DNA from 2 places in the Enterococcus hirae ATCC 9790 genome. Region 1 is predicted to be linked to the other one. Evidence: predicted binding sites of a transcription regulator. Region 1 holds the regulator's gene; the other holds the start of a gene.
The links. The regulator LexA, encoded in region 1, represses DNA repair genes until DNA is damaged. The targets are predictions, from matches to a motif close to CNAACANNTGTTNG.

Region 1 (8,203 bases):
GAAATCAACGATCTATTCAGCAACAAAATTTGCTGTCTTAGGCTTTTCTAATGCCTTACGATTAGAATTAAGACCACTTGGAGTGGCAGTCACTACGGTGAATCCAGGACCGGTTGCTACTGAATTTTTTGATAAAGCTGATCCTACCGGCAGTTATTTAGAAAAAGTTAGTCAACTTGTTTTAGAACCGGAGAAACTAGCAAAAACAATTGTACGAACAATGGAACATCCAAAGCGTGAAGTGAATCGTCCTGTCCTTCTTGAAATAGCGGCTAAATTTTACACTCTCTTTCCGACTATTGGCGACTACCTCGCAAGTGGGATTTTTAATAAAAAGTAGGTGAAAGAGTATGAAAAAACAAAGTAGTGTGATTATTGGATTTTTGCTTGTCTTGATTATTGTCGTATTTGCTGTATTAAACAACAGAAATGTTCCTGTTAACTTTGGGATTGCTTCATTTTCTGCACCATTGATTTTAGTTATCATTGGTTCGGCGATTATTGGTGCATTGATTGTTTTTGTTACTGCATCAACCACTTTATGGCAACAGAAAAAACAAATCAAACAATTAAAGCAGGAACTATCAGATTATCAAGAGAATCTTGATAAGAAAATTGCTGAAGCAAAGGAAGAACAACAACGAACATTCCGAAATGAACGAGCAGAATTAGAAGCTGCTTATCAGGCAGAATTACAAGCAACGAAAAAACAACTACAACAAGCACAGTCGTCAACATCTGATACGCAGAAAATTTCAGCAAAGCAAAGCTATAATTATTTTGACTAAAGTTTCATGAACGAGACCAAAATAAAAGATGGCAGGAACCATTGTCATATTTGGCTGAGAAGTTAAAGGCTGAGTTTCGGGTTTGTCAAATGGTCTTCAAAAAGTGAGTAACGACTTTTTGAAGACCATTTTAATGTGTTTGTGGCTATCTTTCTTCTTTTTTTAAACTTTTCGTTTGCTATAATAACTAGGTTAGGGGTGAGCAAGTGAGACAAGCAATTTATGATTGGCAATTAAGTGAATCAGAACCGACTGAAATGTTTCTTCAAAGTATAAAGCAAGAGAATCTATCGCCTTTTATTGGCAAATTACTTTGGCAACGAGGCTATCGTGATGTAGAGAAAGTAAAAGAATTTTTGAATCCCAAACATCAAGAATTGCATGATCCTTACTTAATGCATGACATGGATAAAGCCATCAGTCGAATCCAAGAAGCGGTGATCAATGGTGAAAAAATAGTCGTTTATGGTGACTACGATGCAGATGGGATTACAAGTACGACAGTGATGAAAGAAACATTGGAGCTACTCGGCGCCAATGTCGAAACATTTTTACCCAATCGTTTTATCCATGGCTATGGACCAAACAAAGCCGTTTATCAAGAAAAAATTGATGCAGGTGCGCAATTGATCATTACAGTGGACAATGGTGTGGCTGGTCACGATGCCGTAGCTTATGCGCAACAAGCAGGTGTTGATGTAATCATCACAGATCACCATGAAATGCCCAGTGAATTACCTGAAGCCTACGCTATCGTGCATCCACGACATCCACAAGGGAATTATCCGTTTCCTGATCTAGCAGGTGTCGGAGTAGCTTTTAAAGTGGCAACAGCATTATTAGAAGAACCTCCTGCTGAATTTTTAGATTTAGTGGCGATTGGAACGATTGCAGACTTGGTATCAATGACAGGCGAAAATCGCACACTTGTTGCTTTAGGGTTAGATACGATCAAAGAAACCGAACGGATCGGTTTACAAGCTTTATTTAATGAAAGTGGCGTCTCTATGAAAGAAGCAGATGAAACGACCATCGGCTTTTCAATTGCCCCTCGGCTCAACGCGATTGGCCGAATGGGTGATCCTAATCCAGCTGTCGAGATGCTAGCTACCTTTGATGAGGAAGCGGCACTCACGTATGCCAAAAAACTCAACACGATCAATGAAGAAAGAAAAGCAGTCGTTGAAAAAATTACCCAAGAAGCATTGGAAATGATTGATGAAACGAATCAGATCCACCTTCTTGCCCATCCTGGGTGGCATGAGGGAGTGTTGGGGATCGTAGCTGGTAAGCTGATGAATGCCACTGGTAAACCGACGATCGTCTTAACGATCAAAGAAGATGGTACAGCGAAAGGATCTGGCCGAAGTGTCGAAGCCCTGAATCTATATGAAATGTTAGATGCGATGCGTGACTTATTTACTTTCTTTGGAGGACACCATGCTGCTGTAGGGTTAACGATGCCTAGTGATAATCTTCAAGAATTACAAAAACGAATGAATCAGTATGTTTCCGAACAAAAAATTGATTTGACAAAAGGCGCAGCTTTACCGATCGACGAAGTCCTTACACCCAAAGATGTAACCATTGAATTGCTTAATGAATTAAAGTTACTTGCACCATATGGTACAGACAATGCGGTACCTCACTTTCTGTTTCGCCAAATCTTGGCTGAAAATGTGAAAAGAATTGGTACGAGTCAGCAACATTTGAAGTTAACATTGATGGAAGAAGCTAGTCCGTTAGATGCGGTAGCATTTGGTTTTGGCGACCAAGAAGCTGAGCTGTTAAATAATCCAGTGGATATCGTTGGGAAATTAGCTATCAATGAATGGAACGGTCGGAAAAAACCGCAATTGCTGGTATCAGACTTTGTTGTTGATGGATTTCAAATTTTTGATTGGCGTTCAAAGAGATACCGTCAGTTAACGAAAGTTGATCCACAAACATTGTATCTTGCGTTTGATCGCTCTTCTTTAAAAGAAATCTCTGGACTGGCTACAGACAATGTCCACGTGTTCGAAAGTGGGGAACATATCAAGCAGTTGATCCACGATAATTCATATCATTCCTTGCTGGTAGTTGATTGTCCAAATGATTTAGAAATATTAAAAGAAATCCTTGCCTTTGGTTCTTTCGATCGAATGTACTTATTAGGGATTTCTTATGAAGAAGCTTATTTGAATGGAGTTGGTTCAAGAGAACAATATGCCAAATTGTTCAAACTGATCCATACACAAGAAAAAATAGATATTCGCTATAAATTAGGCTCAATTGCTCAATATCTAAAAATACCACAAAAATTATTAATTTTTATGATTCAGGTGTTTTTTGAATTGAAATTTGTTACAATAGAAGATGGCGTTTTGCAAAAGATCGCTAATCCCAAAAGTCATCCGTTGACTGATAGCGTGCGTTATCAGCAACGAATAAAAAAAATCAAAGTAGAGGAATTCTTATTGTTAAGTGATATTCCCTCTATTAAAAAAAGGTTAACAACCTAGGAGGAGACAAATAGTGGATTTAAAAAATATATTGCAAGTATTCCTGATTATCCAGCAAAAGGAATTATTTTTCGTGACATCTCGCCCCTTATGGCTGATGGAGATGCCTACAGAGAAGCAACGAAACAGATCGTAGATTATGCGAAAGAAAAAAGAATCGATATGGTTGTAGGACCAGAAGCGCGAGGATTCATCGTTGGCTGTCCTGTAGCTTACGAATTAGGAGTTGGATTTGCACCTGTACGTAAAAAAGGGAAGTTGCCTCGTGAAACGATCGAAGTAACTTACGGACTGGAATACGGTACAGATACATTGACACTCCATAAAGACGCGATCCAACCTGGACAAAGAGTCTTGATTTGTGATGACTTATTGGCTACAGGGGGAACGATCAAAGCAACGATCGAATTAGTAGAAAAATTGGGCGGTGTCGTTGTTGGCTGTGCTTTCTTGATCGAACTAATGGACTTAGATGGTCGTGAAAAAATCGAAGGATATGATATGATCACCTTGATGGAATATTAAACGATTTTTTGCTTAATAAACATTAAAAATAAATGTAAAAAGAAGTGGGACGTTAATCAGATTTTTTCTGACTAATTGTCCCACTCTCTTTTTTGTCAAGCAATCCCAAGTACGCTTGCTCACTATTTTTAGTTTGTGCAGGTGTATTTGTAAAAGTAGTCAATTGTTTTTTGATGGGGGGGAACAATCGACTACTTTTTTGTGCATGAGCCGTTTTCTGACTCTTACATATGTGTTTTTTTATTTCGTTATTCAGGATTCTTTATGGGTCAAGATCAAGAGTGTCTCGATCGATAATAGGAGTCTGGATAAAAAGTGTCATCATGAATCCGACGCCGTTCAGACTGACGGTATTTCTTTTCATCCCACAACATAAACCATAAAGAAAACAACGGAACAAAGATCAACAATGCTGTACGCATACCAAAATTACCAATAATAATGCCTAAAAATAATACCATTAATACTAAGCCAAGACGTCTCATTGATTTCATGATTTCTCACCTCATTATTTTATGCGAACAAAAGTTCGTATAATTAGTATACGAACTTTTGTTCGTTTTGTAAAGAGGGAAGAACAAAAAAGATCGAAATCTATGTGTGTAATACTCAGAATTTTTTTAAACCAGCACAGGTCATTTGCTTATTTACCGTATTCAAAGCAGTTAGCTGTATTTGATCTAAATCATGCCGCAGATCATGGTAGGTAAATGACGATTGTAGTGGTACCAAATGAAAAAAATCGAAATGGAAATACGACAAAGATCGACAAAAAAGTAGGAGATCGGTGCATTTTATTTAAGGAGTGAGGAAAGCACAAGAGAAAAAACTCAGGCCGTTTATGGACACTTAATCATCGTTTATCCATCTTAATGCCCATTAAAGAACCCGAGACACTTTGCCCCGGGTTTTTCAGTCTTTATTGATAGATATAGCAGTTACTGCAAATAAATGAGTATGCGAGTAAGACCTTCACTTAAGTCTAGTCAAAAAAATCGTCTTTAATAGATATGACTGCGGTAGAGCCCAACGACTCGACCTAAAATAGAGACTTGATCTAAAATGATCGGTTCAAGAAGATCGTTTTCCGGTTGTAAACGAAAATGATTTTTTTCTTTATAGAATCGTTTACAAGTCGCTTCATCTTCGGCGGTCATTGCAATCACGATATCCCCGTTTTGGGCAGTTTCTTGTTTACGGACAATTACATTATCTCCGTCTAAAATTCCTGCATTGATCATACTTTCTCCGCGGATCGTCAACATGAACAAGCTTCCATCTTCAGAAGAAAGGTTAGGAGGGATCGGAAAGAAATCGGACGCATCTTCAACTGCTAAAATCGGTTCACCTGCAGTGACCACACCAAGCACTGGAATCGTGGAAGGTTTTACCCCTATTTTGGCTAATCCTTGTTTTGTTAATTCGATTGCACGTGGTTTCGTAGGGTCACGTTGAATAAATCCTTTTTTTTCCAATCGTGCAAGATGACCGTGAACTGTGGAGGTAGAAGAAAGCTGAACCGCTTCTCCGATCTCCCGAACAGTTGGTGGGTAGCCTTTTTGGGAAACTTGCTCGTGGATATATCGTAAGACTTCGATTTGTCTGGTTTCGGTTTGTCGGGCCACAGAGTACACCTTCTTTCAATTAATAATTAAATAGTACCACATAAAACTACTTCTTTCAAACAAATGTTCGTATTTAAAATATTTTATACTAGTTGTTTTTTTCGTGATTTTTATATAATATGAAGTAGAGTAAAAAGGAGGACTTGCTATGTTATCACCGGAAAAAATTACCCGCATCAACGAACTGGCCCAAAAAAAGAAAACAGAAGGCTTAACAGCTGACGAAGAAAAAGAACAATTGGCGTTAAGAGAAGAGTATCTGTCTGCTTTTCGTTCTGGGATGCGACACCATATCGAAGGGATGAAAATCGTTGATCCAGAAGGTAACGATGTCACTCCAGAAAAATTGAAAGAAATCCAACGTGAAAAAGGCTTACATCGTCGAGGAAATAAGTTTCAGTAATAATTACTAAAAAACATTGCTTTTTCTAGACGTATCTAATAAAATTAGTAAGTAAGAAATAAAGGTAAAAAAACCTAAATTAATAGGAGGGGTTATTTTGTTCGACAAAATCGACCAACTTGGCGTTAACACGATCCGTACATTAAGTATTGAAGCAGTTCAAAAGGCAAATTCTGGACACCCAGGGTTACCAATGGGGGCAGCCCCAATGGCATATGCACTCTGGACGAAACATTTGAAAGTGAACCCAACGACTTCAAAAAATTGGGTTGACCGTGACCGTTTTGTCTTATCCGCAGGACATGGTTCGGCAATGTTATACAGCTTACTACATTTATCAGGTTATCAAGTCACAATCGATGACTTAAAACAATTCCGTCAATGGGATTCAAAAACACCTGGACATCCAGAGGTCAATCATACTGACGGAGTAGAAGCAACAACTGGACCGTTAGGACAAGGAATCGCTATGGCTGTAGGTATGGCAATGGCAGAAGCTCACTTGGCAGCAACATATAACAGAGAAAACTTCAAAGTGGTAGATCACTATACTTATTCTCTTTGTGGCGACGGCGACTTGATGGAAGGCGTTTCGCAAGAAGCAAGTTCAATGGCTGCTCACATGAAATTAGGTAAATTGATCGTATTGTATGATTCAAATGATATTTCATTAGATGGTCCTACTTCAAAAGCTTTCACTGAAAATGTAGGAGCTCGTTATGAAGCTTATGGCTGGCAACATATTTTGGTTAAAGATGGGAATGATTTGGAAGCCATCAATCAAGCGATCGAAGAAGCAAAAGCTGAAACTGAAAAACCAACATTGATCGAAGTCAAAACAGTGATCGGCTACGGAGCTCCTAAAGAAGGAACTTCTGCTGTCCATGGGGCACCAATTGGCGATGATGGAATTAAAATGGCTAAAGGAGTGTATGGTTGGGAGTATCCTGATTTCACAGTTCCAGAAGAAGTAGCTGAAAGATTCCACCAAACAATGGTTGAAGAAGGGCAAAAAGCTGAAAATGAATGGAAAGAAATGTTTGAAAACTATAAACATGCTTATCCAGAATTAGCTCAACAATTTGAAGATGCGTTTGCTGGAAAACTTCCAGCTGACTGGGATGCTGAATTACCTTCTTATGAAGTAGGCGAAAGTCAAGCTAGCCGGGTTTCAAGCAAAGAAGTGATTCAAGAGTTATCAAAAGCAATCCCAAGTTTCTGGGGCGGATCAGCGGACTTATCAGGTTCGAATAATACGATGGTCACTGCGGACAAAGACTTTACTCCAGAACATTATGAAGGTCGTAATATTTGGTTTGGCGTTCGTGAGTTTGCGATGGCAGCTGCGATGAACGGTATCCAGCTTCATGGCGGAACTCGTATCTATGGCGGTACATTCTTTGTTTTCGTTGATTACTTACGTCCAGCAGTCCGTTTAGCAGCTATTCAAAATACACCGGTCATCTACGTGTTGACACATGATTCAGTGGCGGTTGGTGAAGATGGACCAACACATGAGCCAATCGAACAATTAGCGTCTGTAAGATGTATGCCAGGTGTTCACGTGATTCGTCCAGCCGATGGGAATGAAACACGCGCTGCTTGGAAAGTAGCAATGGAATCGACTGATACACCAACGATCTTGGTTTTAAGTCGTCAAAATCTTCCAGTTCTGCCATCAACGAAAGAAGTGGCAGACGAAATGGTGAAAAAAGGAGCTTATGTACTATCACCAGCTCAAGGAGAAACACCAGAAGGTATCTTGATCGCGACTGGTTCTGAAGTGGATCTAGCAGTCAAAGCACAAAAAGAATTGGCAGCAGCTGGAAAAGATGTTTCAGTCGTTTCAATGCCAAGTTTCGATTTATTTGAAAAACAATCTGCAGAATACAAAGAAAGCGTCTTACCAAAAGCCGTAACAAAACGAGTAGCTATTGAAGCAGCAGCTTCATTTGGTTGGGAACGCTATGTTGGGACAGAAGGAACAACTATCACGATCGATCATTTTGGTGCTTCTGCTCCAGGAAATAAAATTCTTGAAGAATTTGGTTTCACTGTGGAAAATGTTGTAGCAACTTTCAACCAATTATAAAATGAGTTAAAGAAGTTTTACGACAAACGTTTAAGAACATCTGAAAAAAGGAGACTATTTTCAGATGTTCTTTTTTTGTAGTAGAAAATTAGAATAATGATTCGTGTTTAATATTACTTAATGTTTCTTTAACATTACGTTCGTGTTACAAAAAGAAAAATAGTAAAGATTGATTTGAGTTTCCCATAAATTAAAAGTATAATTTAATTAATTAAGATTGTTTAAAGATGGAAACTTTATCAAGAGTTTTTTATTTTTTTGAGGAG
Region 2 (8,203 bases), on a different replicon from region 1:
TAAAGCAATGTCGCAAACGTTCTGCCCAGTTGATTGATTATTGTGAGGCTTTGAAGGTAGAAGTCGTAAACGGACTAGCGGATCAAGATAAATTATTTCACTACTTTTTAGCTGGGCAAAAATCAAGCTTATTCAAAAGCTGGGTACATTATACGACTGCTGAAGGAATTGCAGAAATGATGGTCGGAACAAATAATCGGATTGGAGACCAAGTGGGATTTCCGATTGGTCGAGTGTCTACGATGAGTAATGTTGCTGGTTTAAAGCCTGAACAGATCGCTCGAGCCTGTAGAAAAGTTGTGATGTTTAATCCAAGACTAGCAAACCAAGCAGATATTGCTGGTAAAGCTTCTAGTTCGCCCCATATTGCGATTACAGGTCCAACTGGTGGCGGTAAATCATTTTTAGCGAAGTTGATATTCTTTTATTGTAGCTTGCTGAAAGGGAAGGGATTATATATTGATCCGAAGTCGGAATACAAAGAATGGCTGATAAAAGTTGAACAAGACCCTTATTATCAAAAAAATTATCCCTTGTTTGTTTCGTATATTCGTTCGTTTAACTTTGTTACTTTGAATCCTGATAACCATGAAAATCATGGTGTGCTTGATCCAATGAATTATTTGAGTGGTGCAAATGTTCAAGATACGTTAGAAACTATTTTTGAGCAGATTTATGATTTTACAGATCGTGAAGACGCTCGGACAGATATGTTGCGAGGAATTAAGCAAATAGTTGCGGATAAGTCAGAAGGCAAACAAGTTGGTTTAATGAGCGTACTTGACTATATGCTTAATTGTGAGAACCAAGAGACGAAAAAGTCAGGTCGTGCAATTTATGAACGTGTCGAAGGTTCGATTTTGGAATTAGCATTTTCGCGTGGTGAAAGTGAAGGTCTGAATCTTAACTCTAAAATAACTATTTTAGAGGTTGCGGGGTTAGATATGCCAACTGCAAAGGAAAATCCTAGAAATTATACCTCTAGTCAGCGTAAGTCGGTGGCATTGATGATGTGTTTAGGGAAGTTCTGTGAACAATTTGGTAGTAACCGGTCTGAAAATACGTTTGTTTTGTTTGATGAAGCTTGGATTTTTAGTAGTTCAGAAGGTGGTCGTAAAATTATTAAATCCATGCGAAGAATCGGACGTTCTTATAATAATATGATGGTACTAATTACACAAATGATACAGGACACCAAAACTGAAGATGATTCAGGTAACTTTGGACGTATCTTTGCTTTTGATAATCCAGATGAGCGTGAGGATATCTTACGTCATATGGGGTTAGAGGTTACAGATATGAATATTGATTGGTTGAAAAAAACACCGCAATACCATTGCCTTTATTTAGATATTTATGGAAGAGTGAATCGAATGTTGGTTTATTGTCCGTTTGAAGAAGTATTGGAAAGCTTAAAAACTGTCAATAAAAATGCTAGTGGTAGCGCAGAAGAAATGTTTATTTCTTAGGAGGTTTGTGAATGTTTGAAGATTATTTTGATATTGATTCGATTCTATCTTATATCGTACAAGCACCTTTTTTCTCAGGATTAGATGAGAAAGCAGTTGGTGCTTTAAATGGGCTTCTCAATATCCTTTTTGGAATTGGGAAGTCTATTGTTTTATCTGGGAATTATTTGATTAAAAATGTGTACTCCGTTGATATATTGAATGATTCTATTGATAAAGTATTTGGTTCTGGAGAACAAGTTTGGGATAGTATATTTAAAACTTTTGGCGTAGTCTTTTTAAGTATTCTTTTCGTTTATGCGGTACGTGATCTTTTAAAATTTGGGATTGAAAAGATATTTATGCGTTTATTGATATTTGGATCATTAGTTGTGGTGGCGACTGGTTTTTATTCAAGTGGTTCCAAGTGGTTAAAAGATATCAATACCATTTCGAGTGATATGCAAAATGAATTAGTTTCTGTCATGGCTCCAGATATTTCAAAAGATACGGATAAGTTAGCGAGTGATTTAGGACTAACACCGCCGACTGAGACAACGGATAAAATTGAGAATATGTTGTATTACAGATTCGTGTTAGAACCATTTGCGCTATTTAACTATGGAAAAACAGATATTTCAAAAAAAGATTATACAGAATTGACTGCTAAGAAAGGAAAATATGATGATGAAGTTGATGACATAGAAGATAAAGTTGAAGATAATTCTAAAAAAAATGCTTATTTAACAGGGAAAAAATTAGGGGATAAATATTTGATCCTGCTTAATTCAGGAATTGATTACGTGATTGTAGCAGGTGTGATTCTCTTGATTTCGGTCATGAATTTCTTGGCTCAGATTTTTATTCTTGCTTTGGTATTAATTTCACCAATTTGGGTAGCGTTGGCGCTATTACCAGATAACGAACATGTGTTAATGAATGGTATGAAATTAATTTTAGGCTCATTTGGATTGAAAATTGCTTTAGGTGTAGGCTTTGGGTTTATTTTTATGATTCTTGATTTTATTGACTCAGCGTTTGGGCTTACGTCGATCACTGCAATTGTTGCAAGTCTTATTATTAAAATTATCTTGGCATTTCTTGTGATCAAGAATTTCCATTGGTTTAAAAATGCAATTACAAAAGCAGAAGTGGATCATGTACCTGATATGAAATTGAAAAAACAAGGGCTTGATCGAGAAAACAAACGAAAAGAGTTAAATCCTGATAATTATACTGGAGGCGGTATTGGAAATACAGGAGGTTTTTCTAATCGAGAAGGGTATGGAAATAATGCGTATGCAGATAACGTTCAATTGCAATCAGCCTTAGATGATGATACTTCTGACAATAGGAACTTCGGTGAACATATTATGCGAGGAATGGGGTATGTTGCTGGGCGAGGTGTAGGAAATGCCGTAGCCGATAAAATCGGTGATAAAGCAAAAGATTTATATGAAGATTCAAAACTTCAAAATGTAGTAGATACAACGAAATCTTTTGCCAATTCCCCTTCAGATTACTTAAAAGAACGAGTTTCTCCCTATACGTCTGCTTATACTGAAGGGAATTTGGAAGGTTTAAATAAGACGTATGGTATTGGAGAAAGCGAAAATCAAGATATTCGTATGAATGAATCAGAGGAAGAAGAGAATAAAGAGCAACACGTACAACCGGTTGATCCTAATGAGTTTGAACAAGAGCTCGCTTCATTAAGAGGAGAAGAAGTATCAGAGTTTGAAAGACCGGTGAATGTGTATGACCAAGAAACTGATTCGGTTCAAAATTTTGATTCGAGTAATAAAAAAATAAATCATTCCCATTTAGATGAACGTGTCAACGATTTGGAACATTTGTCTTTAAGTAGTGTGGATCGTTCTGAGGTTGATTCAGAAAATTTGATGATGGAAAGAGAGGAAGAATTAAATGAAAATGATTCGTAGAGGAAGCTTAGGCTTCCTTTTTTGTGTATCATTGGCACGATTTTTTCGCTTACTGGTGTGTTTAGTACAAATGAAGTAAGTGAGGGGACAGGAGAAGAAGGAGTGTATACAGGTGTTTTTACAGAGGATTTACCTTCATTTCCAGAAATAAAGGGTACAGGGAATATTCCAGATGATGTGGCACAAATGGCTGTAGGATCGGCTGTAAAGTATCACCTATTGCCAAGTGTCATTATTAGCCAGTGGGCGTATGAGAGTGAGTGGGGACATTCGCCGTCTGCAAAGAATGATAATAATTTTTTTGGGATCACATGGTTTGAAGGCTGTCCGTTTCCTAAAGGCTCCGCTCGAGGGACAGGCGGTTCAGAAGGTGGAAATTATATGAAATTTCCGAATAAAAAATCAGCCTTTAGCTATTATGGATACATGGTGGCTTCACAATCGAATTTTAATGCATGTGTAGGGAATAAAAGTCCTAGTGAATGCTTATTGATACTAGGAAGAGGCGGGTATGCTTCAGCTGGTATTACAGAAAGTAGCCCTTATTTTACAGGCTGTATGTCAATCATTCAATCGAATAATCTGACACAATATGATGATTTTGCGATCCAAAAATGGAAAGATTTTGGGAGTAATATAGGTGGTTCAGTTGGTGGTGGCTGGGGCTGGCCGTTCCCTGAAGCTGGGCAAGGTTCTTTTACAGGCGGTCAATTATTTGGAAAAAATGCAGGCGGAGAATTTCGTGAGAACGGCTTTCATGATGGATTAGACTTTGGCTCTGTCGATCACCCGGGAAGTGAAATTCATGCGATACATGGTGGTACAGTGACGTATGTAGGTAATCCTAATATTGCTGGGCTAGGAGCGTGTGTCATTGTGATTAATGATAGTGGGTTAAATATGGTTTATCAGGAATTTGCGACTAGTACCAGCAATGCAAAAGTAAAAGTAGGCGATAAGGTGAAATTAGGAGACGTAATCGGTACACGTGATACGGAACATTTACATTTAGGGATTACGAAGAAAGACTGGTTACAAGCGCAATCAAGTGCATTTACTGATGATGGAACGTGGCTTGATCCACTTAAAGTGATTACAACTGGAAAATATTGATAGGTAAGGTGATTAGAATGAAAAAAATGATTATAGTCTTAGTTTTGCTTAGTATTGGTGGTTTGCTAGGCGCTCAGTATGGCACAGAAAAAAATAGAAAGATAGAAGAAGATTATCAGCAAAATATTTCCGAGGTCAGTAAAGAAAGAGATAAATATAAGTTAGCTTTGGATAGTATGGATCAAGAAGAAGAAAACAATAGCACCAATGAGAACGTGAATAAAGAAAGAGAAAATAATTTATCTGATTTTACAGATAAGTTGTTAAATTTTGATTCAATTGATGATCGGAATAAGGCAATTAGAGATTATTTGACGACTAATTGTATCAAAGAACAAGGAATTGATGTAGAGATCAATGCAGATTTTGATAGTACTGGCACAATTAATGGTATTTATCAAGATACAGCTGATTTGGAACATTATATCATTCTTGGAAAAGATAATAGTCGAGGTGCAGAACATGATGTTTTGATCGATGTTGTATTTGAAAATAACAAGATTGGGAATTTTAAAATCCAATATATGGAAATGAGATAAATGTTATTTCATATTGTAAAAAAACAACTGATATTCTATAATTTATATAGAAAGAAGGTTATAAAATGAAAAAGAATATTGTTCTTTTACTTAGCCTATTATTAGGGGTATTGGTTATTTCTGGTTGTTCTTCTAATAACAAAAGTGAAGAGACACAAAAAGTAATTGATAAAATTGTAGAAAAACAAAATAAGATAGCAAATTCAGATGATGATGATAAAGGAAAATATCACTATACAGAAGATGATTTTAGTTTTTTGATTTATTATGATAAAGATCAACAATTGTATTTAGTAGATTCTTGGATACCATTTGAGAATAAACCTAATGATATGCGACGTAAATGGGGTGTATCCTTAGATGAGGAAGAACCAAAACGATTCACGTATGATTCAGATTTTAATGATTATAAAAAATCTGGTGATTATGAAGTAGTTTATAAGTCAGGAAAATTTGCAGATTAAAGAAAGAGCCTTTAACAGCTATTTGTATAGTTGTTGAGGGTTCTTTTTTATTGTTCGTGAATAGTTTAAAAAATTTTGTCTGCAGTTAAAAAATATGACAAACGTTTGATTATAAAACCGAATGAAATTTCTCTCCTGGTGACATTAAAGTTCGTTTTTATAAAAAATCTGATTAACTCAACTTTCTGTCAGCGTTCTTTTTAGTATTACATAAAAATGTTTTTAATTACTTGTTTGATCGATGTTCAACCATATTTATACATATGTAAGTGTGTAAAAAAGAGAAATATGATAATTTATCTTTTATCTATTACTAGGAAGAAATAAACATTTGAAATGTTCCCCTTTACAAATGAGAACGTATGTTTGTATAATCAAGATGAAATGGGGGAGAATGTTATGCTTGATTACTCAAATGAACCAATAAATGATTACTACTTGATTGATATGAAGTCGTTTTATGCGAGTGTTGAGTGTGTAGAAAGAAATTTAAATCCATTAACAACTGCTTTGGTTGTTATGAGTCGGGCGGACAATACTGGCTCAGGTCTCACTCTGGCAGCTTCACCAACTGCCAAAAGCAAATATGGAATCACGAATATTAGCAGACCTCGTGATCTACCCTACCCGTTACCAAAGGAGCTTCACATTGTTCCGCCAAGAATGAATTTATATATTAAAAAAAATATGGAGGTAAACAGTATTTTTCGGCAATACGTTGCAGATGAAGATTTGTTGATTTATTCAATCGATGAGTCGATTCTGAAGGTGACAAAGTCGATGAACCTATTTACTACACAAGGAACTAGAAGTGAGAGACGAAAACAATTAGCAAGACAGATACAGTTACACGTTTACCGTCAAACTGGTTTGATTGCCACAGTCGGTATCGGTGACAATCCACTTTTAGCTAAACTAGCCTTAGACAATGAAGCAAAGCATAATAAAGGATTTATGGCAGAATGGACGTATCAAAATGTGCCAGAAAAAATTTGGTCTATTAAAGAAATGACAGATTTCTGGGGCATTGGATCACGAATGAAAAAAAGGCTTAATCATATGGGAATTATGAGTATTAAAGACTTAGCAATTTGGGATCCATACTCTATCAAGCGTCAATTAGGCATTATTGGACTACAGCTCTATTTTCATGCAAATGGGATTGATCGGACAGATATAGCTGTACCACCAGAACCAACGAAGGAGAAATCTTATGGGAACTCACAGGTGTTACCAAAGGATTACACCAGAAAAGAAGAAATAGAGATCGTGGTTAAGGAAATGGCAGAACAAGTTGCTGTACGCATTCGTCAACATAACTGTAAGACTGGTTGTGTTCATTTATATATTGGTACGTCGATCCTAGAAAATAAGTCAGGATTTTCCCACCAAATGAAAATTCCTATAACGGATAATACAAAAGAGCTTCAGTACTACTGTTTGTATCTTTTTGATAAGTACTATGAAGGACAAGAGGTTCGACACGTCGGTGTGACATACAGTAAATTAGTTTATACGGATTCCCTTCAGTTAAATTTATTTAGTGATCCTCAAAAGCAGATTGATGAGGAAAATTTAGACAAGATTATTGATCTCATACGTCGAAAATATGGTTTTACGTCAATAGTTCATGCTTCTTCGCTTTTAGAAGGTGCAAGGAGTATAACCAGAAGTACATTGGTTGGTGGGCACGCAGGGGGCAACGGAGGTCTTAATAATGATTGAATATAATGATCGAGGACGTTTAAAATGGGCTGGGTTTTATCTTTCAGATCACACTGAAAAGATCGATGCAGATGTCGAACAACGGGCAAACCAAAATCTAGCTAAAGAACAAATGACGACTGAAGAAATTACGGCTATATTGAACGTTGCAGTTCTTAAAAGAAAAACTGTTTGTATCCAGAAAGAAGAACGTGATTCTGAAGGTTATTATCCAGATGATATTATTGGTAAAATTAATGGATATGACGAATTAGGAATATTTGTCGGAGATTATAAAGTTCACTATGATGAAGTACGCCATATTGAGATTCAAGAGTTAGATAAATGGAGTCAGCTATGAATATAATTCAGCAATACGAATGCGGATATATTACTTATGAAGAGTTGTTAGAGGATATTTGGGGTTACGGACAGCAATTGATTAACGAGGTTGGTGTTGATTGCTTCAGTTTCTATGTTGCTGCGGCTTCTGGTTATCATACCTATTCGTATTATATTAATAGTTATGTATTTAATTATTCCGAAAAGAGAATATGAAAATTATTCTTTTTGTATAGTGATTAAGCCTTGCTACAATGCTGTTCAAATATAATTACACATTTACACAAGTACACAATTGTAAATGTGTAAATATGATAAAAGATAAATATGATAATTTATCTTTTATCATATTTATCTTTTTTATAAATTTGAGAGAGTTTTAAAAGCTCTTTTTTTATCAGCGTCTAAAGAAGTTTCTACATAGTGATCGATCATTGATTCAATCATTTCGTAAGAAAATTTATTGTCAGTGAGCTTCATTAAAATATCAATTTGATCTTTTGTTTGCCTAGATACTTTAATATTAGCGTCTTGATTTTTTACAACAGGATTTTTAGCTTTTCTCGTTTGTTTTTTTACAGCTTGTACACTATCAGCAGATTGATTTGGTGTAATTTTCGTATTTTTAATTAAACCAGTAGGTCTTTTTT

Region 2: a site for LexA is predicted at 5,863-5,876, ahead of EHR_RS13450 (Y-family DNA polymerase). Genes of this name have one in related genera too.

The regions. Positions count from the first base shown of each region.
Region 1 covers NC_018081.1:2,398,907-2,407,109, reverse strand. The annotation lists gene EHR_RS11445 (SDR family NAD(P)-dependent oxidoreductase) at 1-340, shown strand, start outside; gene EHR_RS11440 (LapA family protein) at 351-788, shown strand; gene recJ (single-stranded-DNA-specific exonuclease RecJ) at 995-3,292, shown strand; gene EHR_RS11430 (adenine phosphoribosyltransferase) at 3,323-3,817, shown strand; gene EHR_RS11425 (hypothetical protein) at 4,093-4,311, opposite strand; gene lexA (transcriptional repressor LexA) at 4,819-5,442, opposite strand; gene EHR_RS11415 (DUF896 family protein) at 5,591-5,845, shown strand; gene tkt (transketolase) at 5,943-7,937, shown strand.
Region 2 covers NC_015845.1:7,184-15,386, forward strand. The annotation lists gene EHR_RS13425 (ATP-binding protein) at 1-1,469, shown strand, start outside; gene EHR_RS13430 (hypothetical protein) at 1,481-3,391, shown strand; gene EHR_RS13435 (glucosaminidase domain-containing protein) at 3,449-4,504, shown strand; gene EHR_RS13440 (EF0163 family protein) at 4,522-5,043, shown strand; gene EHR_RS13445 (hypothetical protein) at 5,109-5,507, shown strand; gene EHR_RS13450 (Y-family DNA polymerase) at 5,907-7,232, shown strand; gene EHR_RS13455 (hypothetical protein) at 7,225-7,572, shown strand; gene EHR_RS14590 (hypothetical protein) at 7,569-7,769, shown strand; gene EHR_RS13465 (hypothetical protein) at 7,914-8,203, opposite strand, start outside.